DNA from 3 places in the Pseudomonas sp. 273 genome. Region 1 is predicted to be linked to each of the others. Evidence: predicted binding sites of a transcription regulator. Region 1 holds the regulator's gene; each other region holds the start of a gene.
What was found. Region 1 encodes sigma-54, which starts transcription at its own class of promoters, with help from an activator protein. Its sites were predicted from a motif close to ANTGGCATNNANNTTGCTNT; they were not measured.

Region 1 (9,931 bases):
ATGTCGCGGGGCAAGGCGATGCTGGCCGGCGCGGCTTCCGGGCTGGTCGAGCCGTTGTTCGCGGTGCTCTGCGCCTGGCTGGTGGGCGTATCGCGGATGCTGCTGCCCTGGGGCCTGGCCCTGGCGGCGGGCGCCATGCTCTACGTGGTGGTGCGGGAAATCGTTCCGGAATCGCAGCGCCGTGGCTATGCCGGGGAGGCCACCCTGGGGCTGATCGTCGGCTTCTGCCTGATGATGGTGCTGGATACGTCGCTGGGCTAGCACCCGGCGTCGTGCGGGCGGGCGGTCACTCGCCTTCGTCGAAGTAGTTGTTGATCAGGTCGACGAGCGCCTGCAGGGCCTCGTCGGCCTGCTCGCCCTCGGCGTTCAGGTGCAGGTTGGTGCCCTTGCCCGCGGCCAGCATCATCACGGCCATGATGCTCTTGCCATCCACCGTGCTCTCCGGGCTGCGGCCGACGCGGACCTGGCACGGGAAGCGGCCGGCCACGCCGACGAATTTGGCCGCCGCGCGGGCATGCAGGCCGAGCTTGTTGATGATGGTGATCTCGAGGGCGGGCATCGCGAGGGGGCTGTCCTTTCGTTATCTGCTGCTAGCTCAGGTCGCGGTGGCGAATCTGCACGTTCTTCAGGGTGGCTCTCAGGGCACTGCCGATGCGCTCGGCGAGGTAGACCGAGCGATGATGGCCGCCCGTGCAGCCGATGGCAATGGTGACGTAGGCGCGGTTGCTGGCGGCGAAGCGCGGCAGCCATTTGTTCAGGTAGCCCAGGGTGTCCTGGTACATCTCTTCCACGTCGGGCTGCTCGGCGAGGTATTGCTGCACGTCCTTGTCCAGGCCCGACTGCTCGCGCAGTTCCGGTTTCCAGTAGGGGTTGGGCAGGCAGCGCACGTCGAACACCAGGTCGGCGTCCACCGGCATGCCGCGCTTGAAGCCGAAGGACTCGACGAGGAAGGCGGTGCCCGGCTCGGGTTTGTTCAGCAGGCGCAGCTTGATGACGTCGCGCAGCTGGTAGAGGTTGAGGTTGGTGGTGTTCAGCTTGAGGTCGGCGAGGTCGGCGATCGGGCTGAGCAGTTGCTCCTCGTCGGCGATGGCCTCGGCGAGGGAACGGTTGTCGGTGGTCAGCGGGTGGCGCCGGCGCGTTTCGGAGAAGCGCTTGAGCAGCGTCTCGTCGTCGGCGTCCAGGTACAGCACGTCGCACTGGATGTGCTTGTCGCGGGCCTCCTGCAGCAGCTCGGGAAAACGCTTGAGCTGGCTGGGCAGGTTGCGCGCGTCGATCGACACGGCCACCTGCGGGTGCATCAGCTCGGTGTGCAGCAGCGCGCGCTGGGCCAGGTCCGGCAGCAGGCTGGCCGGCAGGTTGTCGATGCAGTAGAAGCCGCTGTCCTCGAGGACGTTGAGGGCAGTGCTCTTGCCGGAGCCGGAACGGCCGCTGACGATGATCAGGCGCATGCTAGTGGCCGTTCTGCACTTCCACGACTATCTGGTACAGCGCGTCGCCATCGCTCGCGCGGCGCAGGCGGTCGCGCACCTCGGAACGGTCGAGCATGGAGGCGATCTGGCGCAGCAGCTCCAGGTGCTCCTCGGTGGCCGCTTCGGGTACCAGCAGGACGAACAGCAGGTCGACCGGGGCGCCGTCGAGGGCGTCGAAGTCCACCGGTGCATCGAGGTGAAGGATTGCGCTGATCGGCGCCTTGCAGCCGGTCAGGCGGCAGTGGGGAATGGCGATGCCATTGCCGAAGCCGGTGGAGCCCAGGCGTTCGCGGGCCACCAGGCTTTCGAAGATGTCTTGCGCGTCGAGGCCGGGAAGGTCTTTCACGACCAGGTTGGCGATCTGTTCGAGTACGCGCTTCTTGCTGCCGCCCGGCACGTTCACCAGGGAACGGCCGGGGGACAGGATCTGCTCAAGTCGGATCATAGGGGAGGGGGGTTAGCGGACTCCAACGCCCTGTTGGCGTTCGAGGTACTTTTCCTTGTGTTTGATCAGTTGGCGGTCGAGTTTGTCGGTCAGCAGGTCGATGGCTGCGTACATGTCTTCATGTTCGGCACAGGCCACCACTTCGCCACCGGCGATGTGCAGGGTGGCCTCGATGCGCTGTTTCAGCTTTTCGACCTCCATGATGACCTGAACATTGGTGATCTTGTCGAAGTGGCGCTCCAGTCGGCCGAGTTTCTCGCCGACGTAGTCGCGCAGGGCGTCGGTCACATCCAGTTGATGTCCACTGATGTTGACTTGCATACCGCTTTCTCCTTATTGCCCGTGTATAAGTGGCAGGTTATGGGGCCTGCCGCCGGAACACCTTGGCTTGGGTCAATCAGACCAGTCGCTTGCGCTCGCTCGACGGAGCTATCCCGAGGGATTCCCGGTACTTGGCGACTGTCCGACGTGCCACTTGAATGCCCTGTGCCTCCAGTAAACCAGCGATCTTGCTGTCGCTCAACGGCTTTTTCGGACTTTCTGCCGCGACCAGTTTCTTGATGATGGCGCGGATCGCCGTGGACGAGCATTCACCGCCCTCGGAGGTGCTGACGTGGCTGGAGAAGAAGTACTTCAGCTCGAAGATGCCACGCGGGGTGTGCATGAATTTCTGCGTGGTGACCCGCGAGATGGTCGACTCGTGCATGCCCACCGCCTCGGCGATGTCATGCAGGACCAGCGGCTTCATGGCCTCCTCGCCGTACTCGAGGAAGCCGCGCTGGTGCTCGACGATCTGCGTCGCCACCTTCATCAGCGTCTCGTTGCGGCTCTGCAGGCTCTTGATGAACCAGCGGGCTTCCTGCAGCTGGTTGCGCATGAAGGTGTTGTCGGCGCTGGAGTCGGCGCGGCGCACCAGGCCGGCGTACTGCGAATTGACGCGCAGGCGTGGCACCGCTTCCTGGTTCAGTTCCACCAGCCAGCGCTCGTTGTGCTTGCGCACTATCACGTCCGGCACCACGTACTCGGCCTCGCCGGACTCGATCTGCGAGCCCGGGCGCGGGTGCAGCGACTGGATCAGCTCGATGGTCTCGCGCAGTTCGTCTTCCTTGAGCTTCATGCGCCGCATCAGCTGGGTGTAGTCGCGGCTGCCGAGCAGGTCGAGGTGGTCGGCGACCAGGCGCAGGGCCTCGTTCAGCAGGTGGGTGTTGGCGGGCATCTGGCGTAGCTGCAGCAGCAGGCATTCGCGCAGGTTGCGCGCGCCGACGCCGGCCGGCTCCATCTGCTGGATGCGCCGCAGCACCACTTCCACCTCGTCCATCTCGACGTCCAGCTCGGGGTCGAGGGAGACGAGGATGTCCTCCAGGGACTCCTCCAGGTAGCCGTCGTCGTTGATGCCGTCGATGATGCTGAGGGCGATCAGGCGGTCGGTGTCGGACATGGGGGAGAGGTTCAGCTGCCACAGCAGGTGGCTCTGCAGGCTCTCGCCGGCGGAGGTGCGGGCGGTGAAGTCCCACTCGTCGTCGTCGTTGCTGGGCAGGCTGCTGGCGCTGGTCTGGTAGACGTCTTCCCAGGCGGTGTCGACCGGCAGCTCGTTGGGGATGCGTTCGGCCCACTGGTCCTCGTCCAGGCTGTCGGCGCTGGGCGTGGTGGTTTCCTGGAAGCTTTCGCTCTGCGAGTTGGCGTTGGTGTTGGCGGGGGTTTCCGCGCCTTCGGCGTAGGGGTCGCTAGCGTCGAAGTCGTCGCCTTCTTCCTGGCGCTCGAGCATCGGGTTGGATTCCAGCGCCTCCTGGATCTCCTGTTGCAGGTCCAGGGTGGAGAGTTGGAGCAGTCGGATGGCCTGTTGCAGCTGCGGGGTCATCGTCAGCTGCTGGCCCATCTTGAGGACAAGCGATGGTTTCATGGCTGGAACTTGGCACCTTGTTCGCTGGCGTGTAGTGCGCCATATCCACGACTACGGGCGCCAGGGCCGAAGCTCCGGAACGCCGCTAGGAAGCAAATTATATGCCTGAATTCTCGGACTTTGCCTAGGGCGTTTACGCATAAATCTGATGTCGGTCGGTCGGGCCGACGTGATGGGGTGCCTGCGCCCCGGCACGAGGCCGGGGCGTGGGGGCTCAGAGGCGGAACTCGTGGCCCAGGTAGACTTCCTTGACCAGCTCGTTGGCCATGATTGCCGTGGAGTCGCCTTCGGCGATCAACTGGCCGTCGTTGACGATGTAGGCCGTCTCGCAGATGTCCAGGGTCTCGCGCACGTTGTGGTCGGTGATGAGCACGCCGATGCCCTTGGCCTTGAGGTGGTGGATGATCTGCTTGATGTCGCCCACCGAGATCGGGTCCACGCCGGCGAAGGGTTCGTCGAGGAGGATGAACTTCGGCGAGCTGGCCAGGGCGCGGGCGATCTCCACGCGGCGGCGCTCGCCACCGGACAGGCTCATGCCGAGGTTGTCGCGGATGTGGTGGATGTGGAACTCCTCCAGCAGGCTCTCCAGGGCTTCCTTGCGGCCGTTGCGGTCGAGGTCGGCGCGGGTCTCGAGGATGGCGCCGATGTTGTCCGCCACCGACAGCTTGCGGAAGATCGAGGCTTCCTGCGGCAGGTAGCCGATGCCGGCGCGGGCGCGGCCGTGCATGGGCAGGTTGGTGACGTCCTGCTCGTCGATGCGGACCACGCCCTGGTCGGCGCGCACCAGGCCGACGATCATGTAGAAGCAGGTGGTCTTGCCGGCGCCGTTGGGGCCGAGCAGGCCGACGATCTGCCCGCTGTCGATGCTCATGCTGACGTCGCGGACGACCTGGCGACCCTTGTAGCTCTTGGCGAGGTGCTGTGCGGTGAGCGTGGCCATTACTGGGCTTGATCCTGCTTCTTCTTGGGCTGGATGACCATGTCGATGCGCGGGCGCGGGGTGGTCACCTGGGTGCCCGTGGCGCGGCCGGCGTTGACGATCTGCCGTTCGGTATCGTAGACGACCTTCTCGCCTTCGAAGGTGTTGCCTTCCTGGATCACCTTGGCCTGGTCGATCAGGATCACCCGGTTCTGGGTGACGAAGTACTGGATGGTCAGGCCGTAGGCCTTGGTGATTTCCTTTTCCGGCGCCGGCTTCTGCTCGAAGTAGGCGGGCTTGCCGACCGAGGTGACCACCTCGATCTCGCCGTCCTTGTTCTGCTTGAGGGTGACGGTGTTGCCGGTCAGCTTCATGCTGCCCTGGGTCACCACCACGTCGCCGCGGTAGACCGCGACGCCCTGCTTGTCGTCCAGCTCGGCGCTGTCGGCCTGCACGCGGATCGGTTGTTCGCGATCGGTCGGCAGCGCCCAGCTTGCGCTGCTGCCCAGGCTGGCGACGAGGCCGAGGAAAAGGGGGAAGGTTTTAACGAACCTCATGCTGACCTCTTACGTTGGACAGCAGGGTCATCCGGCTGTCTTTCAGATACGCTTTCATGCCTACCGCCGTGGTCACCCCTTGGGGCTCGGTGATCTTAACGGGTTGACTGGTCTCGGCATAATCCTTGTCCGGGAACACCGTCATGCGCGTGGTGGTGAGCAGCAGGGTGCGGTTCTGCGCGTCGGTGCGCTGGACCCGGACGTTGTCTATCAGTTCGACCTGCTTGCCTTCCGGGCCCACCTCGGCGCGCACGCTCTGCACGTGCCACGGCTGCGGCTGGCCCTCGCGGAAGAAGAACAGGTCCGGCGTGGTGACGTTGGTGACGTCGGTGGCCTTCATGTGTTCCAGCCGATCGGCGGTCATCTCGTAGGCCAGGCTGCCGTCCTCGCGGTACTGCAGGCTGTGGGCATTGGCCGCGTAGAAGTCGATGGCGTCGTTGCTGGGCGTGACCTGGCGCTCGTTGAAGTCCAGGCGCACGTTCCAGTAGTAGCCCAGTGCGACCAGCAGGACCGCGATCAGGGCGAGGAGGAGCTTCTGGCGAAGGGTCTTCGGCATATCCGGCTCTACAGGTAGGCGCTCTGCGCCGCCTCGAGGTTGCCCTGGGCGCGCAGGATGAGTTCGCAGAATTCACGGGCCGCGCCTTCGCCGCCGCGCGCCTGGGTCACGCCGTGGGCGTGCTGGCGAACGAAGGCGTCGGCGCTGGCCACCGCCATGCCCAGGCCGACCCGGCGGATGACCGGAAGGTCGGGCAGGTCGTCGCCCAGGTAGGCGACCTGTTCATAGCCTAGCCCGAGTTCGGCGAGCAGTTGGTCGAGGACCACCAGCTTGTCCTCGCGGCCCTGGAACAGGTGCTCGATGCCCAGGTTCTGGGCGCGGCGCTCGACCACGGCGCTCTTGCGGCCGCTGATGATGGCGGTGCGCACGCCCGAGGCGATGAGCATCTTGATGCCGTGGCCGTCGAGGGTGTTGAAGGTCTTGAACTCGCCGCCGTCGGGCAGGAAGTAGAGCTTGCCGTCGGTCAGCACGCCGTCCACGTCGAACACCGCCAGGCGCACGCCACTGGCGCGTTGCAGCAGGTCTGCGGTCATTCAGATGACTCCGGCGCGGGTCAGGTCGTGGACGTGCAGCACGCCCACCGGGTGGTCGTCGCCGTCGACCACCACCAGGACGTTGATCTTGTGGTCGTCCATGATCTTCAGGGCTTCGGCGGCGAGCATGTCCGGGCGCACGGTCTTGCCGTGCACGGTCATCACCTGGTCGATGGTGGCCGTGCGCACGTCCACGCCCTTGTCCAGGGTGCGGCGCAGGTCGCCGTCGGTGAACACGCCGGCCAGGCGGCCGTCCTCGCCCAGGACGATGGTCATGCCCAGGCCCTTGCGGGTCATTTCCAGCAGGGCGCCGCTGAGCGAGGTGCCGGGGGAGACCTGCGGCAGTTCTTCACCCACGTGCATGATGTTTTCCACTTTCAGCAACAATCGCCGGCCCAGGGCGCCGCCCGGGTGGGAGAAGGCGAAGTCCTCGGCGGTGAAGCCGCGGGCCTCCAGCAGGGCCACGGCGAGGGCGTCGCCGAGCACCAGGGAGACGGTGGTGGAGGAGGTCGGCGCCAGGTTCAGCGAGCAGGCCTCGTGCTCGACGCTGGCGTCCAGGTTCACCGCGGCGGCCTTGGCCAGCGGCGACTCGGGGTTGCCGGTCATGCTCACCAGGGTGATGCCCAGGCGCGCGATCAGCGGCAGCAGGGTGATGATCTCGGCGGTGGAGCCGGAGTTGGACAGCGCCAGGACCACGTCGTCCCTGGTGATCATGCCCATGTCGCCGTGGCTGGCCTCGGCCGGGTGGACGAAGAACGCCGGGGTGCCGGTGCTGGCCAGGGTGGCGGCGATCTTGCGGCCGATGTGCCCGGACTTGCCCATGCCGACCACCACCACGCGGCCCTTGCAGGCGAGCAGCAGCTCGCAGGCTCGGGAGAAATCGGCCCCGATGCGTGGCAGCAGGGCATCCACCGCATCGCGCTCGAGGCCGATGGTGCGTTGTGCCGACTGGATGAAATCGTGATTCTGGCTCATGTTCCGATCGCGTGGGGCGAAGTGAAGGGCGAGATTATAACGGTAAAGCGGTCCGGGCTTCACCCTGCCGATACCGGATCTTGCACACGCGAACCTGAATCCGAGCTGAATCGCCGGTGGCGGGCCTTGGGCCGCCGCGCACGCCAGTGCTATAGTTCGCCGCCGTTCGGCCTGTCTTGCGTCACCGTGTTCCGGCGGTTCGACGGGGCATTGCAGGGACAGGGCCGTCATGCAAGGAGTTCTATGAGCACCGATGAAAAATACGCTGTCGAGCTGAAGGGGGTTACCTTCAAGCGCGGTACCCGCGCCATCTTCGACAACGTGGATATCCGTATTCCGCGCGGCAAGGTCACCGGCATCATGGGGCCGTCCGGTTGTGGCAAGACCACCCTGCTGCGCCTGATCGCCGCACAGCTGCGCCCGGTCAGGGGCGACGTCATGGTCAACGGGCAGAACCTGCCCAAGCTGGCCCGTGCCGACCTGTTCGACATGCGCAAGCAGTTCGGCGTGCTGTTCCAGAGCGGCGCGCTGTTCACCGACCTGGACGTGTTCGAGAACGTCGCCTTCCCGCTGCGGGTGCACACCGACCTGCCCGAGGAGATGATCCGCGACATCGTCCTGATGAAGCTGCAGGCCGTGGGCCTGCGCGGCGCCGTCGAGCTGATGCCGGACGAGCTGTCCGGCGGCATGAAGCGCCGCGTGGCACTGGCCCGGGCGATAGCCCTGGACCCACAGATACTCATGTACGACGAGCCTTTCGTCGGCCAGGACCCGATCGCCATGGGCGTGCTGGTGCGGCTGATCCGCCTGCTCAACGACGCCCTGGGCATCACCAGCATCGTGGTTTCCCACGACCTGGCGGAAACCGCCAGCATCGCCGACTACATCTATATCGTCGGCGACGGCAAGGTGCTGGGGCAGGGCACGCCGGCGGAGCTCAAGGAGCTCGACGATCCGCGCGTGCGCCAGTTTATGAAAGGCATCCCGGATGGTCCGGTGCCCTTCCACTATCCCGCGCGCGACTACCGCGCCGACCTGCTGGGGAACGCTGATGCGCAAGACTTCACTGCTCGAGCGGATCCGCCTGCTCGGGCGGTCGGGCCTCGACGTGCTCGAGGCGCTCGGCCGTTCCACGCTGTTCCTCGGCCACGCCGTGCTCGGCCGCCGGGTGCCCGGCGGCATGGGCCAGCTGCTGGTCAAGCAGCTGTACTCGGTGGGCGTGCTGTCGCTGGCGATCGTCGTGGTTTCGGGCATCTTCATCGGCATGGTGCTGGCCCTGCAGGGCTACAACATCCTCAAGGACTACGGTTCCGAGCAGGCGGTGGGGCAGATGGTGGCCCTGACCCTGCTGCGCGAACTGGGCCCGGTGGTGACCGGCCTGCTGTTCGCCGGCCGCGCAGGCTCCGCGCTGACCGCCGAGATCGGCAACATGAAATCCACCGAGCAGCTTTCCAGCCTGGAGATGATCGGCGTCGACCCGCTGCGCTACGTGATCGCGCCGCGCCTGTGGGCCGGCTTCATCTCGATGCCGCTGCTGGCGGCGATCTTCAGCGTGGTCGGCATCTGGGGCGGCGCCGCCGTCGCCGTCGACTGGCTGGGCGTATACGAGGGCTCCTTCTGGTCGAACATGCAGAACAGCGTGCAATTCGGCGAGGATGTGCTCAATGGCGTGATCAAGAGCGTGGTGTTCGCCTTCGTTGTGACCTGGATCGCCGTGTTCCAGGGCTATGACTGCGAGCCGACCTCCGAAGGGATCAGCCGCGCGACGACTCGAACCGTGGTCTATGCCTCCCTGGCGGTACTGGGGCTGGACTTCATACTGACCGCTTTGATGTTTGGAGACTTCTGATGCAAACCCGCACCCTGGAAATCGGTGTAGGCCTGTTTCTTCTCGGCGGCCTGCTGGCCCTGCTGCTGCTGGCCCTGCGTGTCAGTGGACTGACCATCGGGCATTCCACCGACACCTACCAGCTGTATGCCTACTTCGACAACGTCGCCGGCGTGACCGTGCGCGGCAAGGTGACCATGGCCGGCGTGACCATCGGCAAGGTGGTCGCCGTGGACCTGGACCACGACAGCTACCGTGGCCGGGTGACCATGGAGATCAACAAGAGCGTCAACAACCTGCCGGACGACTCCACCGCGTCTATCCTCACCGCAGGCCTGCTGGGCGAGAAGTACATCGGCATCAGCGTCGGCGGCGACGACAAGATGCTCGCCGACGGCGGGGTGATCCACGACACCCAGTCCGCGCTGGTGCTGGAAGACCTGATCGGCAAGTTCCTGTTGAACTCGGTCAACAAAGAAGAGCCCAAGAAGCAATGACGATGATGAGGATGAACGCCATGCTGACTCTCCTGCGCCGCGGCCTGCTGGTCCTGCTCGCCGCGCTGCCGCTGATCGCCAACGCCAACGCCGCGCCCAATGCGCAGCAGGTGGTGCAGCAGACCGTCGACAACCTGCTGTCCGACCTCAAGACCAACAGGCCGGCCTACCGCGCCGATCCCAAGCAGCTCTACGCCGCCCTGGACCGCATCCTCGGCCCGGTGGTGGACTCCGAGGGCATCGCCAAGGGCG
Region 2 (9,931 bases), 120 kb from region 1:
TAATAGTTTAGCCCTATCGGCCATTAGCCTAGGCCTACTTGGAGCGATCGCACTAATTCTATACGTTATACGAAAAAGCAAACCAAGGCCTTGGTTAACAAGTCTGACCGAGCCCTTTAAAAGCCTAACCATTAGAGACACATTACACTTATCCATACTTAATACACTACAAATAGCCATCGCAAGCGCAATTACTTACCAGCTATTGGATGGTACAGGGATGTCGTTTAAACTTACGGACTGCATTCTTTTATCCACAGCCAGCGTCCTACTCTCCATTGCTTCATTAACACCGGGAAACCTTGGATATAAAGAGCTCTCACTGACGGCGCTTGGTGTTTGGCTAGGGTTAGATCAAGGGACACTTCTAGCTGTACTTATATTAGATAGATCTATTCAGCTAGTCTTAACCTTTGTCTTAGCATCTTTCTTTACGCTTGTTTTCAAGCATATAACCCCACATAAAATCTTATAAGACCAGTTCGCTCATGGTAACTATTTCTGCCTGTTCTCTTAGAGCACAGACAAATTGGGAAAATACCTGTTTTCCCTTCCCTGCAATAAAGCAGGGATGCGAATAATAAACCCCAAACCCATCCTCACCAATGCTTTGCTCAATTGCATTTTCCAACGGGCTACTTGCACCCGAAGCGACATACCACTCTAGAAAATCGACAGTATTCGCTGCACTAAGCGTAACGGGAACGTCGGGCAATCCACATGGAGAACATCTTACTCTCCCTGTACAATCAATGAAGTCAGACAGATAAGCACACCCAGCCCCCGCCAGAATCTCATATGCAGGCTGGCTACTCTTGAATCCAGGGCTAGAGAAACCAAAGGAGTTGTAACCTAAGATATTTTGATAGCGCTCGATAGCCGGGGTCAGAAATCTATGCATTTGATCAGCGTCCATAGAGCTAGCTGCAAAGTGCCATAAACTGTGATTTAACCCACCATGCAACCCAATTTCATGGCCACTGTCGCGTGCCTTGAGCAATGCATCAGCAGAGAGCCTGTGCAACTCAGGGTTTATCAGAATACTCTCCAAAATACCTTTCCATCCAATCTTATCGCGTATTGACAGCTTCATCATCGGCTCTGTCGGATTACCCCGAACTGATCGTTGAGATAATCGCCGTAAAAATGCAGCTGACAAACTTACAGAGCGCCCCATATTGGCAAATATGGTGAATTTAACTCCCAGCCTATTTCCAAGTTCAACAACATCGATCAGCTTGCGCGCACAAACCGTCGTATCAATATCGAGGCGAACTGCATACTTTCTCGTCATTCCACGCAGTACTCTTCACAAACATCAACGATCCGAGCAGATGGTGAACCCAGTAATTCATTAGGCATAGTGGGTTGACGCTCCCGTAACGACTCCATGAATTCCTTAACCTTCACTGGTGCATACTCCGAAAGCACACAGTTCTTCCCCAATCCTTCCTGACGTTCGGTTGCAGCACGTAACAGTAAAAGAGGCTTATCTAGATAAAAGCACTCCTCTTGGTTACTTCCACCATCACTAATAACAAACTTTGCAGCCATCACCAAGCGCATAAACCTCAAATAGTCGTAGCGATGCCGAAACTCCACCCCCGGCAAAGCGGACAGCCTATCAAATAGTCCAAACTGCCGAAGCTTACGTTCGGTAGGCTTATGAAGAATGAACAACAGCGAAAACTGACCAGAAATAAGCTCAATTAACTCTACAATTCTTAGTAGAGAACGCTTGTCCTTAATATTTTCAAAACGATGAATGCTGACGACCCCAAACTCCTCGTCGGGGATCGGTAGATCAAGACTCGAATGTCTGCTCAAAATTATCCTAAGCGAGTCCTGCAAAGTGTTGGCTCCAATATCAACGTTTCGTCCCAGACGGTACCCTGAAACATTTTGAACTGCCCACTGACCAGGGCAAAACCTGATATCGGCAAGGCGGCCAACTGCTATTCGTATCAACTCCTCGGGAAAAGGATGAAAGTAGTTGTAGGAGCGTAGTCCGGCCTCCACATGGCCAACCTTCTGCCCCGCCAGCTTGGCAATCAATGCTCCCAATAGGGTCGAGGCGGTATCACCATGCACAAGTACCAAACCGTTATTTTTAGGAAATAATACTTGGCGAGAACGGAACGCACGAGCAACTACCTTAATCCCCCAAGCCAACATCTGCCGGATCGAAACAATATCATGTCCTTGATACAGTACCACTTCCGGACCAGAGATCTGGAAATTAGCCAAGATATCGTCTGTCGTTTCCTTATGCTGTCCTGTTGAGATAAACTTGTACTCAAGACCTCGGTCACGTAATTCCATCAGCACCGGCGCCATCTTGATCAATTGTGCCTTAGTGCCCAACACAACGTAGATCATGTCATTCCCCGATGCGGCTATAGAGCAAATTTGTGATCTGCTCAGAGACCAGTCCCATCAGGAAAACCATGATAGATGTTGTGAACAACAATGCACTCATATTCGTGAAGCGTGAATATTCTATAAAGGTGTAAAGGTAGTAACCCAGTCCTAGGGAGAATAGACTGGCGCTAATGGGAAGAAAGATCTTCAGCGGCGAGTAGAGCGTGCCGATCTTGAAGATGATCATCAGAAAGCGAATGCCATCACGAAACAGCCTGATGTGGCTATGAGTTCCCGCCAAGCGCGGCTTCACGTCCACGGGCACATATGCCACCGAGTACCCTGCGCGGAAGAAACACATGGTTGTAGTGGTCGGGTATGAGAAGCCGTTCGGCAGCAGACATATGAACTCTTCAACCAAATCCCGGCGCATCGCGCGGAATCCAGACGTGAGGTCCGCCACCGGCTGCCCCACCATCCAACTGGCCAGGCGATTGTAAAAGGCGTTCGCCAAGCCACGATGCATTCCGGCCTGGGCTGTACCGGAGCGGGAGCCGACCACTAGGTCATAACCGTCGTACAGCTTGCTCAATAGCAGTTCGATATCCGCAGGACAGTGCTGGCCATCGGCATCCATGCAGACCACCACAGACCTACCCGCATTACGCAGGCCAGTCTTGATAGCCGCGCCATTGCCCTTGCTATAAGGATGACGAACCACCTTGGCTCCCAGGCTGCTCGCCACCTCAGCAGTTTTGTCGGCGGAACCGTCGTCGACAACGATGATCTCCGCCAACGGATACAACTGCCGCAGTTCCGGCAGCACTAGTAATAGACCCTGCGCTTCGTTCTTGGCCGGCAATATAATCGAGAGATCTCGTCCGCGCTCCTCCACTTATCCCTCCTTAGGCTTTGAAGATTCTTTCTCGATATGCGCCATCGCCGCGGCACAGCGTTCACGCCGTGCGTCCGCCAACCAGGGATTGAGCGGCAAGCCTCGGCACATTTCGCCGCTGACAAAATCACGTGCCTTATCGAACTCTTGCTGGCGCAACCAGTAGCCCACCAGAATCTCTGCCACACCAGGATCGTTCTTAATGGCCCAAACCTTCTGCAGATAGAGCATCGCATCCTGATCATCGCCCCGCTCTACGGCCAAACGCTGTAGGTTAGAATACAAGTGCAGCAGATAGTGATTAGCCCCGCCCTGCTCCTGAGCCTTGGCCATGGCATCGTTCAGCCGCCGTAAATCATTGAAGGTGAGGGCCTTGCATTGCCCCGATTCGATTTGTTTGAAAGCGCCTGTCAACGCCGACGGAGCACTCCCTAGATTGGAGGTTGAAGCCAGGCTCAGTGCGCGCTCGTAATATTTGCGCACATCAGCATTCCGGCCCTCGACACACGACAACTGCATCGCCTGCACAGTCGAGCCAACGCAACTCGGGCATCGCTCGGCCTGCATGTCCATGACACGTCCCGCCTCATAAACTTTCCCCTTGTTCAAGAACATCTGGGCGAGATGCTCGGCAGCCCGGGGAGAGCCCCTGGCGCTATCGAACCACACTAGCGCCGCATCCAACGGCTTACCCCATAGTGCCGTCACTTGGCAGAGGATGGCGAAAAGCCCGAAGCAATAGGCGATGACCACACTGAGAGCAATCTTGCGATAGCGTTGCGCAAGACCGAACGCCCCCCAGCCAATCGCCAGACAAGGACCAAAGAGAGCAATGTAATTGCGATGCTCAAAATAGAGTTCCAGACCAACAACGCTCGACTCAAGCACGTGCGCGGCGAGAAACCACAATACAGCGAACGACAGGACCGGGAGACGTCGGCGCAGCAGCAGGGCAGTAACCAAGCCTCCGCCCAAGACCACAATCGCCAGCCCGTTTCCCCAGCCGAGTGTTCTCAGTATTGGGTATTGATCATGGAATGGACTGATATTGAATGGATCCGGGAGAAATGCGGAACGCAAGTAGTCAAAAAGCACTACAGGCTCCGTCAGAAGGCGCTGCCCTAGTGTAAAGTCTCGACCGGCATAATCGGTACTGAAGAAACTTCTCACGAGCAGATATCCCAGCAGCAATAGCGTTGCGGTACCGCTAAGCAATAAACGTAGCTTCCGCCAAGGGGCAACGGTAGCCACACCTGCGAGCAGAGTTAACTCTAGGACGAATATAAAGACAGGCAACAATGCGCCATTTTCCTTGGCAAACATCGCGAGGGCCGTCATGCCACCAAGCATTGCCAAAGGATATAGAACACTGCCAAATTTACGCTCATCCAATGAGCGAAGTGCATGTATGTATACTAGCACTCCAGAGAATACGAAGAACGCCGAAAGCCCTGCCATACGCTGAACGATAATAAGGGACGCGGCAACCTGAATAGGTAGCACAGACCAAAGAACGGCAATCAAAAGGGCTACAAAATTCGCGATATAATACGAACTGCCTCTTAACAGCAATACAGCACGCGCAATAAGCAACACCAGCCCTGCATTAATGACATGCAGCAGGCTATTTATCAGCAGAAATCCAGCAGGGTTATTTGGCCAATCATTCAGGTTAAGCAGAAAGCTGAGCATGCTCAACGGACGCCCGAGCGGGCCGGAGATATCGCCCAGGGTAAAAATCATAGCCGAGGAGAGGTCGTTAACGGTGGAAAGACCTGATAGTGGGCGCAGGTCGTCGTAATAGAACGTCCCGGACAGCCCAAATGAATAGGCTACAAACAAGCAAACTCCCCATGCGAGAGTCGCTACTAAAAAAAACACATTGCGCTTCAGATTCATTCCCTCGAACTCAAATAAAAAAATGGACCGCCTAGGCGGTCCATTTCTCAGCTCTGTAATTACTGGCAGCCTTTCGGCGCATATTCATCAGTAATTTTGGAACCATCCGTAGCACAGGCCCAAGAGCCAGTGGATGCAGTGCGAGTCCAAGTGATAGTCCCGCCTTCAACTTGAGAAGGAGCATGAACCAGCTCACACTCGATAGAGTTACCAGTAACACTAATGTTGCAGTTAGAGGTAGAAGCAGTCAGGCCAATCTGAGCGACAGTACTGACGGTGTCGCCATCATTCAGTCGGGTTTCGAATGCAGTCTTACCGGCAGAAATCTCGGCCAAGCCCGCAGCCACCTTAGCTTTAGCTTGGTACTTACTGTAAGCAGGAATAGCAATAGCAGCCAGAATACCAATAATCGCAACAACGATCATCAACTCGATCAGGGTGAAACCTTTTTGAACTTTCATGCAACTCTCCTTGAATAGGGTAGCGGTCCGATGACCTGAGGCTTATCAAGCACAGGCCATGCCAATTTCCTACATTGATATTCAAGGCTTCCTACGACTGCAAAGGGCTTTTTCGTGCCGGTAACAGGCAGCAACTGACAAAAAATGGCACTCGTCGTACTGGCATTTGGCACTCGAGAGAGCGTGGGTTATAAGAGCCGATGAATCCCTTGTCGGCCCTGAATCCATGAACGATCAAGTCGTGCTCTCCGGCCTCGCCCGCCAACTAGTGATCGCCGAGCTTCTTGACGAGAAGAGCGCCCAGCAAGCGCAACAACAGGCTCAGCGCAACAAGCTGTCGTTGGTCACCTATCTTGTGCAGAACAAATTGGTGAAAAGCCGCCCATTGACGGAGCTAGCGGCTGACCAGTTCGGTGTTGCCTTCTGCGACCTGGGAGCCATCGACAAGGACAGTCTTCCCAAGGAGCTAGTCAGCGAAAAGCTGGTGCGCCAACACCGAGTCATCCCACTCTGGCGCCGAGGCAATAAGCTCTTTGTGGGTATCTCCGACCCTACCAACCACCAGGCCATTACCGACGTTCAGTTCAGTACCGGCCTGACCACTGAGGCCATCCTGGTTGAGGACGACAAGCTCGGAGATACCATCGAAAAACTCTTCGAGAGCGCTACCGGCGGGCTGGATGACCTAGGCGACGTCGATCTAGAAGGCCTGGATATCGAAAGTGGAAACACCGAGCGCAAAGAAGAGTCCATCGGAGGGGACGCCGACGATGCCCCAGTGGTCCGCTTCGTCAACAAAATGCTGTTGGACGCCATCAAGGGGGGCTCCTCCGACTTGCACTTCGAGCCCTACGAAAAAGTCTACCGCGTGCGCTTCCGTACCGACGGTATGCTACACGAGGTAGCCAAACCCCCCATTCAACTGGCAAGTCGCATCTCCGCACGCCTGAAGGTAATGGCCGGCTTGGATATTTCCGAGCGGCGCAAGCCCCAGGACGGTCGCATCAAGATGCGTGTATCCAAGAGCAAATCCATCGACTTCCGCGTTAACACCCTGCCTACGCTGTGGGGCGAGAAAATCGTGATGCGGATTCTCGACTCGGCCAGCGCGCAGATGGGCATCGATGCGCTGGGTTATGAGGAGGAGCAGAAAGAACTTTACCTGGAAGCCCTCAAGCAGCCCCAGGGCATGATCCTAGTGACAGGCCCCACCGGCTCGGGCAAGACGGTATCCCTCTATACGGGCCTGAACATCCTCAATACCCCAGACATCAATATCTCCACCGCAGAGGACCCGGTGGAGATCAACCTGGAGGGTATCAACCAGGTCAACGTCAACCCTCGCCAGGGCATGGATTTCGCCCAGGCCCTGCGCGCCTTTCTGCGCCAGGACCCGGACGTGATCATGGTCGGTGAGATCCGCGACCTTGAAACCGCCGAGATCGCCATCAAGGCCGCGCAGACCGGCCATATGGTGATGTCCACCCTGCACACCAACAGTGCCGCAGAAACCCTCACGCGCCTGCTGAACATGGGCGTGGCCTCCTTCAACCTGGCTACATCGACCAACCTGATCATCGCCCAACGCCTGGCGCGCAAGCTCTGCACCCACTGCAAGAAGGAGCACGATATCCCACGCGAAACCCTGCTTCATGAGGGCTTCCCCGAGGAGCGGATCGGCAGCTTCAAGCTGTACTCCCCCGTGGGGTGCGAAAATTGCAAGAATGGCTACAAGGGTCGCGTGGGTATTTATGAAGTGGTTAAAATCACGCCTGCGCTGCAGCGGATTATCATGGAGGAAGGCAACTCCATTCAGATCGCGGAGCAAGCCCGCAAAGAAGGCTTCAATGACCTACGCATCTCGGGCCTGCTCAAGGCCATGCAAGGCATTACCAGCCTCGAGGAAGTCAACCGCGTGACCAAGGATTAATCCATGGCGGAAAAAGCAGTGAAGATAAGCGTCTTTACCTGGGAGGGTACGGACCGCAAGGGTGGGAAAGTAAAAGGGGAGCTTTCCGGTACCAATACCGCGCTGGTCAAGGCGCAACTGCGCAAGCAGGGTATCAACCCGACCAAGGTACGCAAAAAAGGCATTTCGCTGCTGAGCAAGGGCAAAAGCATCAAGCCCATGGACATAGCTCTCTTCACTCGGCAGATGGCTACCATGATGGGTTCCGGTGTCCCACTGCTGCAGTCCTTTGATATTATCGCCGAAGGCTTCGACAATCCCAATATGAGAAAACTGGTCGAAGATATCAAGCAGGAAGTGGCGGCCGGTAACAGCCTTGCCAACTCGCTGCGCAAGAAACCGCAATACTTCGACAATCTCTACTGTAACTTAGTCGATGCTGGCGAACAGTCCGGCGCATTAGAAACTCTGTTGGACCGCGTCGCCACCTATAAAGAAAAAACCGAGTCATTGAAAGCCAAGATCAAGAAAGCTATGACTTACCCGATCGCAGTTATTATTGTTGCGATCATCGTTTCATCCATTCTGCTGATCAAGGTAGTCCCACAATTCCAATCTGTATTCCAAGGCTTTGGAGCTGAACTTCCGGCATTCACTCTCTTCGTTATTCATATCTCAGAAGCCCTACAGTCTTGGTGGTTTGTAGTTATAATTGCTATTTTTTGTATCGGTTTGTCATTTCGTGAGGCGTATAGGCGCTCCGAGAAATTCAGGGACTCCGTAGATCGTTTGCTATTAAAAACCCCTGTGATCGGCATGATTCTTTACAAATCCGCCGTTGCGCGTTATGCCCGTACACTGGCCACAACCTTTGCTGCCGGGGTGCCTCTTGTAGAGGCTTTAGACTCGGTTGCTGGCGCCACAGGTAATGTGGTGTTTCGAAATGCCGTCACGAAGATCAAACAGGACGTGTCATCGGGTACTCAATTGAACTTCTCCATGCGAACTACGGGAATATTCCCCAGTATGGCCATACAAATGGCTGCAATTGGTGAAGAGTCGGGTTCCCTAGACTCCATGCTGGATAAAGTAGCGACTTTTTACGAAGAAGAAGTCGACAATGCTGTAGACAACCTCACAACGTTGATGGAACCACTGATCATGGCTGTCCTCGGCGTACTGGTCGGCGGCCTGATCATCGCCATGTACCTCCCCATCTTCCAACTGGGCTCCGTCGTCTAAGCATGCCTGTACTCGACTTCCTGGCCAGCCACGTGCTGGCCTTTGTTTTATGCGCCGCCCTCCTCGGCCTGCTGATTGGCAGCTTCCTCAACGTGGTCATCCACCGCCTGCCGAAGATGATGGAGCTGGAATGGCAGCAGCAGGCGCGGGATGCGCTTTCCCTGCCCCAGCCCGAGCAGAAGGCCACCTACAACCTGGTCCTGCCCAACTCCCAGTGCCCACATTGCGGCCATGAGATCCATGCCTGGGAGAACATCCCCGTGGTCAGCTACCTGGCCCTGCGCGGCAGGTGCTCGGCCTGCAAGGCGCCGATCAGTGCGCGTTATCCGCTGGTCGAGCTGGCCACCGCCCTGCTCTCCGGCTTCGTTGCCTGGCACTTCGGCTTTACCTGGCAGGCCGGGGCCATGCTGTTGCTGACCTGGGGGCTGCTGGCCATGAGCCTGATCGACGTCGACCACCAGTTGCTGCCGGATGCGCTGGTCCTGCCGCTGCTCTGGCTGGGGTTGATCGTCAATTACTTCGGGCTTTTCACCAGCCTGGGCGATGCGCTCTGGGGGGCGGTGTTCGGTTACCTGAGCCTGTGGTCGGTGTACTGGCTGTTCAAGCTGCTGACCGGCAAGGAAGGCATGGGCTATGGCGACTTCAAGTTGCTGGCCATGCTCGGCGCCTGGGGCGGCTGGCAGGTGTTGCCGCTGACCATCCTGTTCTCGTCCCTGGTCGGGGCCGTGCTGGGCGTCATTCTGCTGCGCCTGCGCAACGCCGAGACCGGCACGCCGATCCCCTTCGGGCCCTATCTGGCCATCGCCGGCTGGATTGCGCTGCTCTGGGGTGATCAAATAACCACTACCTATCTGCAGTTCGCCGGCTTCCGGTAATCCTGCCCGAGCGCTGCCCCTTCGGCCCGGCGTTCGCGGGACGACGGGGAGCCAGGCGCGAGGAGTACGATGAAACCCTGGATTCTTGGCCTCACCGGCGGCATCGGCAGCGGCAAGAGCGCCGCCGCCGCCCACTTTGCCAACCTTGGCGTGCACATGGTGGATGCCGACCATGCCGCGCGCTGGGTCGTCGAGCCCGGCCGGCCGGCGCTGGCGAGTATCGTGGAGCGCTTCGGCGAAGCCATGCTGCTGCCCGACGGCAGCCTCAACCGCGCGGCCCTGCGCGAGC
Region 3 (9,931 bases), 500 kb from region 1:
GACGCCGACACCCAGGCGCGCCTGCAGGCGTTCAAGGGCAAGATCGACGACGCCACCCGCTTCATCCCGCTGTGGGTGAAGATCGCCGTGGCCATCGCCCTGGGCCTGGGCACCATGGTCGGCTGGAAGCGCATCGTGGTGACCGTCGGCGAGAAGATCGGCAAGAGCCACCTGACCTATGCCCAGGGCGCCTCGGCCGAGGTGGTGGCGATGCTCACCATCGGCGCGGCCGACATGTACGGCCTGCCGGTGTCCACCACCCACGTGCTGTCCTCCGGCGTGGCCGGCACCATGGCGGCCAACGGCTCGGGCCTGCAGATGCGCACCATCCGCAACCTGCTGATGGCCTGGGTGCTGACGCTGCCGGCGGCCATCGTGCTGTCCGCCTCGCTGTACTGGCTGTTCACCCGGTTGTTGTGACGGACCGCCCGTTTCGAAGCGCCGCCCCTCGGGGCGGCGTTTTCGTTCATGGGTGCGGTGTGTGGCGTAACCCGTAGGAGCGGGCCCTGCCCGCGATATCGCGCGCAGGGCGCGCTCCTACATGGGAATGGTGCGGGCGGGGCAGCCCCGTAGGATGGGTTGAGCGAAGCGATACCCATCACCTCCACTGTTCGCGATGGAGCTGCGGGGGAAACCAGAGGCGGTTCGCGAGCAAGCGCGCTCCTACAGGATGGGGCCGCGCTCTTCGTAGGAGCGAGCTTGCTCGCGAACAGAAACATCCCCTTTGCCTGCTTGAAATATCGAACGACCGGTGCGTATTTTGTACGGGTCGCACAGCCTGTGCGGCCGTATTACAAGGATAAGAAGTCATGACTAGCGAAGGACGCAGCCCGCTCGCCGAGCACCTGGCTGGAGTCGAAGAGATCGAATGCGTCACCCCCGACCTCAACGGGGTGCCGCGCGGCAAGGTGATGACCGGCGAGGGCTTCCTCTCCGGGCGGCGCCTGCAGCTGGCCCGCGGCGTGCTGCTGCAGTGCATCATGGGCGGCTACCCGCCGGCGCGCTTCTACGGCAGCGACGACGGCGACCTGGCCCTGGTCGCCGAGCCCACCCAGGTGCACCGCCTGCCCTGGAGCGACACCCCGCGTGCCCTGGCCATCTGCGATGCGGTGGAGCTGGACGGCCAGCCCTCCGGCCTGTCCAGCCGCGGCCTGCTCAAGCAGGTGGTGGCGCGCTACGCCGAGCATGGCTGGCAGCCGGTGGTGGCCACCGAGCTGGAATTCTTCGTCTTCGCCCCCAACCCGGACCCGCACCAGCCGTTCCAGCCGCCGCTGGGCCTGGATGGCCGCCGCGAGATGGGCCACTCGGCGTTCAGCGTTTCATCCAACAACGGCCTGCGCCCGTTCTTCGAGGACGTCTACCGCTGCATGGCCGCGGTGGGGCTGGAGCGCGACACCTTCATGCACGAGATGGGCACCAGCCAGTTCGAGATCAACTTCCTGCACGGCGACCCCGTGCTGCTGGCCGACCAGACCTTCCTGTTCAAGCACCTGCTCAAGGAGGTGGCGCTCAAGCACGGCCTGCTGGTGGTCTGCATGGCCAAGCCGCTGGCGCACACCCCGGGCAGCTCCATGCACATCCACCAGAGCGTGGTGGACGGCGAGGGCCGCAACATCTTCAGCGACGCCGATGGCGAGGCCACCCCGGCTTTCCGTCATTTCATCGGCGGCCTTCAGGCCTGCCTGGCCGATTTCACCCTGCTGTTCGCGCCCAACGTCAATTCGTTCCAGCGCCTGTGCCACCCCTACGCCTCGCCGAACAACGCCTGCTGGTCCCACGACAACCGGGCCGCCGGCCTGCGCATCCCGGCCAGCCCGCCGGTGGCGCGGCGGGTGGAGAACCGCCTGCCGGGCGCCGACGCCAACCCCTACCTGGCCATCGCCGCCAGCCTGGCCGCCGGCCTGCACGGCATCGAGAACGAGCTGGAGCCCGACACGGCCATCCAGGGCGAGTTCGAGGTGCCGGACGAGCTGCTGCTGCCCTGCACGATGTACGACGCATTGCGCCGCCTGAAGCGCAGCGAGCTGGCGCGGCGGATGTTCGGCGCCGAATTCGTCGATGGCTATGCGGCCAGCAAGGAGATGGAGCTGACCAGCTTCTTCGACGAGATCAGCCCCTGGGAGCGGCGCGTTCTCGCTGCCCAGGCGTGACCTGCGCGGGGCCCGCCACGGCGGGTCCCGACCACCGGCTTTGCCGTGGACGACGCCTTCCACCGCGTACCCGTCATGGGGCTCGACGCGCCTCGCGCCAGGCTCTAGGCTGGTAGCGAACGCCCGCCTTCGCGCGGGCGGCTTTGTGTAGTACGGCGGCGCCCTGCCGCCCGTCTTGGACCGGAGGTCCGATGCGGATTTTCACTGCCTTCCGTGCGCTTTACTTCGCCACCCTCACCCTGCTGACCGGCTCCGGCCTGCTGAGTACCTACCTGGGCCTGCGCCTGGCTGCCGAGAAGGTCGACGGCCTGTGGATCGGCGCCATGATGGCGGCCTACTACCTGGGCCTGGTGCTGGGCGGCAAGATCGGCCACCGGCTGATCGCCCGGGTCGGCCACATCCGTGCCTACGTGGCCTGCGGCGGCCTGGTCACCGCGGCGGTGCTGGGCATCGGCCTGACCAGCTGGCCGGCGATCTGGCTGCTGCTGCGAACGCTCATCGGCCTGGGCATGATGTGCCAGTACATGGTCATCGAGAGCTGGCTCAACGAGCAGGCCGAGGCGCGCCAGCGCGGCGCGGTGTTCGCCGGCTACATGGTGGCCTCCTACCTGGGGCTGGTGGCCGGCCAGCTGATCCTGGTGGTGCACCCGGGGCTGGGGCCGGACCTGCCGATGATGATCGCGCTGGCCTTCGCCCTGTCGCTGATCCCGGTGTCCATCACCCACAAGGTCCACCCCGCGCCGTTGCGCCCGGCACCGCTGGAGCCGCGTTTCTTCATCCAGCGGGTGCCGCAGTCGCTGACCACGGTGCTGGTCTCCGGGCTGGTGATCGGTTCCTTCTACGGCCTGGCGCCACTGTACGCCACCGAGCAGGGCCTGAGCGTCGAGCAGATCGGCGTGTTCATGGGCGTATGCATCTTCGCCGGGCTGCTGGTGCAGTGGCCGCTGGGCTGGCTGTCGGACCGCTACGACCGCGCGCTGCTGATCCGCAACGCCGGCATCCTGCTGCTGGTGTTCGCCTTGCCGCTGGCGGCGCTGCCGTCGCTGCCGATGGAGGCCATGGTGCCCATGGGCTTCATGGTCTGCCTGGTGCAGTTCACCCTTTACCCGCTGGCGGTGGCCTTCTCCAACGACCACGTCGAGGGTGAACGGCGGGTATCGCTGACCGCCATGCTGCTGGTCACCTTCGGCGTCGGCGCCTGCATCGGCCCGCTGGCGACCGGCGCGCTGATGCGCGCCTTCGGGCCGAACATGCTCTATGCCTTCGCCGCGACCTGTGCGCTGATCGTCATCTGGCGCGTGCGCCCGGAGAAGGTCAGCGGCCTGCACCGCGTCGACGAGGCGCCGGTCAAGCACGTGCCCACGCCGGACAGCCTGGCCACCTCGCCACTGTCGGCGGCGCTCGACCCGCGGGTGGCCGACGAGACGGTGACGGAGCAGATGAAGACCGCTCCGGCGCCGGCGGAGCCCGAGGCGCCTGCCGTGGCCGAGGAGGAAGAGGAGAGCCGGCCGGGGTAGGGCAGGGGAAGGGAAGCGCCCGCTGGCTGGCGGGCGCTAGAACAGCTCGTCTTTCTCGAAGCGCCGCGCTTCGCGCTGCAGCTGGTAGACGAAGCGTTCGATGTGGCGCTGCTCCAGGCCGCTCATGCGGTTGAAGCGCAGCCCGGCGAAGCTCGTGTTGACCTTCTCGTCGAAGTGCACGTGGCGCAGTTCCACTTCCACGGTGATGGCGCCGAACGGCAGGCGGGCGGTGAAGCGCTCGTAGAGCTGGCCGGGTTGCAGGCGCTCGTGCACGTCGCCGGCGAAGCGCACCTTGCAGCCGGTGGCGGAGATGTCCAGCAGGTTGCCGGTCAGGGCGGCCTTGAGCTTGTCGCCGGCCAGTTCCACGGTGACCGGCTGGGTCTGCTTGAGGGTGGCGCGGTAGGCGTTGCGGCGCTGGTGGTAGAGCATTTCCGGCGGCATCGGCAGCCAGTAGCAGCGGGCGCCGTCGAGTTCGCTGAACTGCGCGCCCTGCTGGCATTCCCAGGCGATCCGCACGCCTTCGTGAAAGGCTTCGATGCGGAAGCTCTCGCCGTTCTGCAGGAAACGTTCCCCGTCATTGGGAATCAGTTCGTCGAGGGCCACGCGGTTGCGCTCGCGGTCTACCGCGACGACGAAGCTCTGGAAACGCTGGTTGCGCTCGGCGAAGCTGATCACCAGCGGGTCATGGCTGTCCATCAGGATTCGCAGGTTGGCCTGGATCTCCACGGCCGCCTTGAGCGTCTTCGGCGGTTGCGGGCCATTTTCCTCGGCGAACGGGCTTGCCACGGTCCTACGATCTCCAGATGTATTTATTGTGGGAATTTTCTTTTGCAAGGCGATGGCATTCTGCCGCATCGCCTGGCCGGGCGCCAGGGCTCAGGCCTGGCTGAGGGGACGTTGGCGGTTGCCCTGGGTCGCGCCGCCGCGGCGGTCGTAGAGGCTGGGCGTGTCCTGGCCGCGGAGGATGTCCAGCAGGCGCCCGGTGGCGTGCTGGTCGTTGCGGATGACGCGGCCGTTGCGCAAGTTGGCCTGCTGGCACTGTTCCAGCAGCGCCGCCAGGCGCTCGCTGAGTTCGACGGTGGTCGGCGCCACCTTGCCCTGGGCGGCCAGCGCGGCGAGGCCGGCGCGGTCGCTGCTGACGCCGGCCTGGCGCAGTGCCTCGCTGCGCTGGCGGCCATTGCGCTCCAGCTGCTGGAGCAGCGGCAGCTTGCTTTCGAGCAGGCCCTGCAGGCGCTCCAGGTCACGCGCCTCGAGGGCGTGGAATTCATCCTCGATCAGCTGCAGAAGAGCCTCGGCGGCGCCGATATCCTCGGTGATCAGGTGGAGCAGGCTGGCGTTCGGCATGGCGGCTCGGCGTTCAGGGCGTCCTTGGAAAACCCCGCGCTCAGCGCTGGGATTCGAAGTCGAGCAGTTTGCCGGCGACTTTCTGGCTGTCGACCTGGTAGCTGCCATCGGCGATGGCCTGCTTGAGCCGCGCGACCTTTTCCGAGTCGACGACGGGTTGGTCTTTCAGCTGGTCGCTGGCTTTCTGCAATTGCTGGGCGGTGCTGCTCAGTTGCACGGACTCACCGCTGCCAGTGGCCTGCGCGCTGCCGGCGCTTTCGCTGCCGGCGGCTTCGCCACGGCCGGCCTGGGGCTTGCCGGTGCTGCCGGTGGAGACCGGCGCGCTGGCATTGTTCAGCCGGTTGAAGTCGATGACCATGGTAGTGAACCTCTGCGGGTTTAGGACGCTTGCCTGTAGGTTTCGGCTGACATCCAGAAAACTTTAGGGCGGTTTTTCGTGCACCTTCGCACAGTTTAGTGAAGGCGGGCGCGCCAGCGCCAGACTTCCGCCGCTAGAGCGTGACCTGCACCGCGCCTGGTTCCACCACCCGGGCCCTGATGATGCGCTGCGAACGCAGGTTGCGCACGCGTATCTGCTCGCCGGGCACCCCGTCGGCCATGGCTTCGCCGGGCATCACCACGTTGACCGTGCCGGTTTGCGCGCGGATCACCACCTGGTCGCCCTTGCGCACTGCCGCGGCCTGTTCGAGGAACACCGGGGCGAGGATCTGGTCGCTGACCGTCGGTCGCTTGAGCTTCTGCCCGACGGCCTGCTGCGGGTCGGTCAGGTAGCCCTGGCTGAGCAGGCCGATGTCGCGCTCCACCAGGCTGATGTCGCCCGGCTCCAGCACGTGGTCGCGCTTGAGCGGCAGGGTGGTCACCAGCACCTGGCGGAACAGCTTGACCTGGGCCGGCACGTACACCGACCAGGGCGAGGAACCGTCGCAGCGCACCAGCACCGAGACGCGTCCCACGGGCTGCGCGGGGCTTTCCAGTGACTGCGTCAGGTCCTTGTCGCAGGCCGCCAGGCGCAGGCGCGGGTCGATGCGTGCCACTTCTATCTCGTAGCGCGCGTCGATACCGCTGCGTTGCAGATAATCTTCCACCTTGAACTCAAGAAAGCCCTGGGTGGAGCCGATAAGAATCTCGGGCGCGGTAAAGTCGTCGGCCCAGGTCGGACCCGGGGCGAATGCGCCCAGCATGCACAGCACTCCACAGAGTGACCGGACATGGGCTCGGGGCCGTCGGAAAAACGTCGTTGGCAGTTTCATGCCACGACTTCAAGCAAGGCTCGTGCCGATTGTCGCCATGCGCGGCACGGCGGATACGAAGGGGGCGCAATGGCCGGAGTCATGGATTCGGTCAACCAGCGGACGCAGCTGGTTGGGCAGAATCGTCTCGAACTGCTGCTGTTCCGGCTGGATGGCAGCCAGTTGTACGGCATCAACGTGTTCAAGGTGAAGGAGGTACTGCAGTGCCCGCGCCTGACCGTGATGCCCAAGTCCAGCCCGGTGGTGCGCGGGGTGGCGAACATCCGCGGCGGCACCATCCCGATCCTCGACCTGTCGATGGCCACCGGCCGTCGCGGCCTGCGCGAGATCAACAACAGCTTCGTGATCATCACCGAGTACAACACCAAGGTGCAGGGCTTCCTGGTGCATTCGGTGGAGCGCATCGTCAACATGAACTGGGAGGAGATCCATCCGCCACCCAAGGGCACCGGCCGCGAGCACTACCTGACGGCGGTGACGCGGGTGGACAAGCAACTGGTGGAGATCATCGACGTGGAGAAGATCCTCGCCGAGGTCGCGCCCACCAGCGAGGACATCTCCGAAGGCGTGATCGACGCCGACACCCAGGCCCAGGCGGTGAGCAAGCGGGTGCTGGTGGTGGACGATTCCTCGGTGGCGCGCAAGCAGCTGATCCGCTGCCTGGAGACCGTGGGCGTGGAAGTGCTCGCGCTCAATGACGGACGCCAGGCGCTGGACTACCTTCAACAGATGCTTGCCGCTGCTGGCAATCCGGGCCAGGAATTGCTGATGGTGATCTCCGACATCGAGATGCCGGAAATGGATGGCTACACCCTGACCGCGGAGATTCGCCACGATCCGCGGCTGCAGGACCTGCACATTCTCCTGCATACTTCGCTGTCCGGGGTGTTCAACCAGGCGATGGTGCGGAAGGTCGGGGCCAACGACTTCCTCGCCAAGTTCCGGCCCGATGACCTGGCGGCGCGTGTCGTCGAGCGCATCAAGGCGGCGGACGCACGCTGAGGAGGGCACTTCGGGGTAGTCTGCAACGGCCGGGGGCGACCCCGGCCGCCTGGCGTCCGGACCGGCGCCGGGCCAACTGGAAAGAGGCGTGATCGGTGACATCGACCAACATGGAATTCGAGCTGTTCCGGGATTTCCTGGAGAAGGCCTGCGGCATCGTCCTGGGTGCCAACAAGCAGTACCTGGTCGCCAGCCGCCTGAACAAGCTGATGGAGCAGCAGGGCATCAGGAGCCTGGGCGAGCTGGTGCAGAAGATCCAGGTCCGCAGCCAGTTGCGCGAGCAGGTGGTGGATGCCATGACCACCAACGAGACCCTCTGGTTTCGCGACACCTATCCCTTCGAGGTGCTGAAGAACCGCATCCTCGCTGAAATGATCAAGGCCAGCCCGGGCCAGCGCCTGCGCATCTGGTCGGCGGCCTGCTCCTCGGGGCAGGAGCCCTACTCGCTGTCGATGGCCATCGACGAGTTCGAGAAGACCAACCTCGGCCAGCTCAAGGCCGGCGTGCAGATCGTCGCCACCGACCTCTCCGGCTCCATGCTCAACGCCGCCAAGGCCGGCGAGTACGACAGCCTGGCCATCGGCCGCGGGCTGTCCCAGGAGCGCCTGCAGCGCTACTTCGACGCCAAGGGGCCGGGCCGCTGGGCGGTGAAGCCGGCGATCAAGGGCCGCGTCGAGTTCCGCGCGCTGAACCTGCTGGAGAGCTACGCCACCCTGGGCAAGTTCGACCTGATCTTCTGCCGCAACGTGCTCATCTATTTCTCCGCCGAGGTCAAGCGCGACATCCTGCTGCGCATGCACGCCCAGCTCAAGCCCGGCGGCTACCTGTTCCTCGGCGCCTCCGAGGCGCTCAACGGGCTGCCGGAGCATTACCAGATGGTGCAGTGCAATCCGGGGATCATCTACAAGGCCAAGTAGCCAGGCGTTACGCCGGGCGCACGTCCCTGTAGCCCGCTGGGCTCTCGCGACATCCATGTTGCACGACCTCCTGAGCGCGGCTCTGCGTAGGGCGCATAACGCCTACGGCGTTATCCGCCGCGGCCGTCGGGCACCGGCGTTCCGGCCAACGGCGGATAACCGCGAACGGTTATTCGCCCTACGGTCGAGCACGGACCGTAGGAGCGGGCCCTGCCCGCGAATCGCGCGCAGGGCGCGCTCCTACAGGTGGGACAGCGGTGGCGGGGTAGGCGGACTTTGTCCGCGATTGGATTCACCGGCCACGCCGGACGCCCCGGTGGCACGGACAGCCCCCTCTCCCGCTTGCGGGAGAGGGCCGGGGAGAGGGGGCTCTTGAGCCCAATACCTACGTCACCGGCAACCACTTCGAATGGGCAGAACGCTTTGCCGCCGGGCGGTAAAGCCTTGCCGCTTGCCGCGGTTTGCCGCCCTTTGCCGCTCGCGGATCATCGGCAATTCATTGATCTATAAGGATTTAACGTTTTGGCACGCACCTTGCTGAAGTGCTGGCAAGCCCACACCGGCAAACAGGTTCGTGACCATGAGCATCAGCTTCGACTCCGCCCTCGGCATCCACGCACAAGCCCTCAGCTTCCGCTCGCAGCGCGCCGAGGTGCTGGCCAATAACCTGGCCAACGCCGACACCCCCAACTACAAGGCGCGCGACCTGGACTTCGCTTCGGTGCTCGCGGCCCAGGCCGACAAGGCCAAGAGCGGCACCTTCAGCACCGCCGTCACCAACGCCCGGCACATCGAGGCCGATGGCGCGGCCATGGGCGACGACTCGCTGAAGTACCGTATCCCGACCCACCCCTCCATCGACCAGAACACTGTCGACGAGCAGGTCGAGCAGGCCAACTACGCGCAGAACGCCGTGCAGTTCCAGGCCAGCTTCACCTTCCTCAACAGCAAGTTCAAAGGCCTGATGGGCGCCCTGCGCGGAGAGTGATAGCCATGTCCCTTGCCAGTGTCTTCAACATCGCCGGTAGCGGCATGAGTGCCCAGACCACCCGTCTGAACACCACCGCCTCGAACATCGCCAACGCCGAGAGCGTGTCCTCGAGCATCGACCAGACCTACCGCGCCCGCCACCCGGTGTTCTCCGCCATGTTCCAGCAGGCGCAGAACGGCCAGGGCTCGCTGTTCCAGGACACCGACCAGGCCGGCACCGGCGTGCAGGTGCTGGGCGTGGTCGAGGACCAGAGCCCGCTGGTGCCGCGCTACGAGCCGAACCACCCGGCCGCCGACGCCAATGGCTACGTGTACTACCCCAACGTCAACGTGGTGGAGGAGATGGCCGACATGATGTCCGCCAGCCGTTCCTTCCAGAGCAACGCGGAAATGATGAACACCGCCAAGCAGATGATGCAGAAGGTCCTGACCCTGGGTCAGTAAGCGCAGAGGACGCCCCATGAGCATCGACAACACCAGCAGCACCTCGAACTCGATCCTCTCGTCGCTCAACGCCGGGTCGAGTTCCTCGTCTTCCGCCTCGGAAACCGGCACCAGTGCGCTGGGCAAGGACTCGTTCCTGCAACTGCTGGTCACCCAGCTGAACAACCAGAACCCGCTGGACCCGCAGGACAACACCCAGTTCGTTTCCCAGCTCGCCCAGTTCAGCAGCCTGGAGAGCATGGAGAACCTGGATACCACCCTGGGCAACTTCTATTCCTCGTTCCAGTCGTCCCAGGCGCTGCAGGCCTCGTCCCTGG

Region 2: a site for sigma-54 is predicted at 5,663-5,682, ahead of PKO50_RS25925 (pilin). Genes of this name have one in related genera too.
Region 3: a site for sigma-54 is predicted at 6,272-6,291, ahead of flgA (flagellar basal body P-ring formation chaperone FlgA). Genes of this name have one in related genera too.

The regions. Positions count from the first base shown of each region.
Region 1 covers NZ_CP116775.1:5,555,405-5,565,335, reverse strand. Annotated here, with positions in the region: partial or broken gene PKO50_RS25425 (ZIP family metal transporter) at 1-261, shown strand, start outside; gene PKO50_RS25420 (HPr family phosphocarrier protein) at 287-559, opposite strand; gene rapZ (RNase adapter RapZ) at 591-1,448, opposite strand; gene ptsN (PTS IIA-like nitrogen regulatory protein PtsN) at 1,450-1,914, opposite strand; gene raiA (ribosome-associated translation inhibitor RaiA) at 1,927-2,235, opposite strand; gene PKO50_RS25400 (RNA polymerase factor sigma-54) at 2,312-3,814, opposite strand; gene lptB (LPS export ABC transporter ATP-binding protein) at 4,029-4,754, opposite strand; gene lptA (lipopolysaccharide transport periplasmic protein LptA) at 4,754-5,290, opposite strand; gene lptC (LPS export ABC transporter periplasmic protein LptC) at 5,277-5,846, opposite strand; gene PKO50_RS25380 (HAD family hydrolase) at 5,855-6,379, opposite strand; gene PKO50_RS25375 (KpsF/GutQ family sugar-phosphate isomerase) at 6,380-7,354, opposite strand; partial or broken gene PKO50_RS25370 (ATP-binding cassette domain-containing protein) at 7,598-8,398, shown strand; gene mlaE (lipid asymmetry maintenance ABC transporter permease subunit MlaE) at 8,406-9,203, shown strand; gene mlaD (outer membrane lipid asymmetry maintenance protein MlaD) at 9,203-9,679, shown strand; gene PKO50_RS25355 (ABC transporter substrate-binding protein) at 9,700-9,931, shown strand, end outside.
Region 2 covers NZ_CP116775.1:5,679,755-5,689,685, forward strand. Annotated here, with positions in the region: gene PKO50_RS25905 (hypothetical protein) at 470-1,294, opposite strand; gene PKO50_RS25910 (UDP-N-acetylglucosamine 2-epimerase) at 1,291-2,379, opposite strand; gene PKO50_RS25915 (glycosyltransferase family 2 protein) at 2,381-3,256, opposite strand; gene PKO50_RS25920 (hypothetical protein) at 3,257-5,155, opposite strand; gene PKO50_RS25925 (pilin) at 5,215-5,616, opposite strand; gene pilB (type IV-A pilus assembly ATPase PilB) at 5,843-7,546, shown strand; gene PKO50_RS25935 (type II secretion system F family protein) at 7,550-8,767, shown strand; gene PKO50_RS25940 (A24 family peptidase) at 8,770-9,642, shown strand; gene coaE (dephospho-CoA kinase) at 9,712-9,931, shown strand, end outside.
Region 3 covers NZ_CP116775.1:5,059,345-5,069,275, reverse strand. Annotated here, with positions in the region: gene PKO50_RS23050 (inorganic phosphate transporter) at 1-420, shown strand, start outside; gene PKO50_RS23045 (glutamine synthetase family protein) at 912-2,150, shown strand; gene PKO50_RS23040 (MFS transporter) at 2,342-3,667, shown strand; gene PKO50_RS23035 (flagellar brake protein) at 3,704-4,453, opposite strand; gene flgN (flagellar export chaperone FlgN) at 4,544-5,011, opposite strand; gene flgM (flagellar biosynthesis anti-sigma factor FlgM) at 5,052-5,369, opposite strand; gene flgA (flagellar basal body P-ring formation chaperone FlgA) at 5,503-6,192, opposite strand; gene PKO50_RS23015 (chemotaxis protein CheV) at 6,331-7,263, shown strand; gene cheR (protein-glutamate O-methyltransferase CheR) at 7,359-8,180, shown strand; gene flgB (flagellar basal body rod protein FlgB) at 8,761-9,168, shown strand; gene flgC (flagellar basal body rod protein FlgC) at 9,174-9,614, shown strand; gene flgD (flagellar hook assembly protein FlgD) at 9,631-9,931, shown strand, end outside.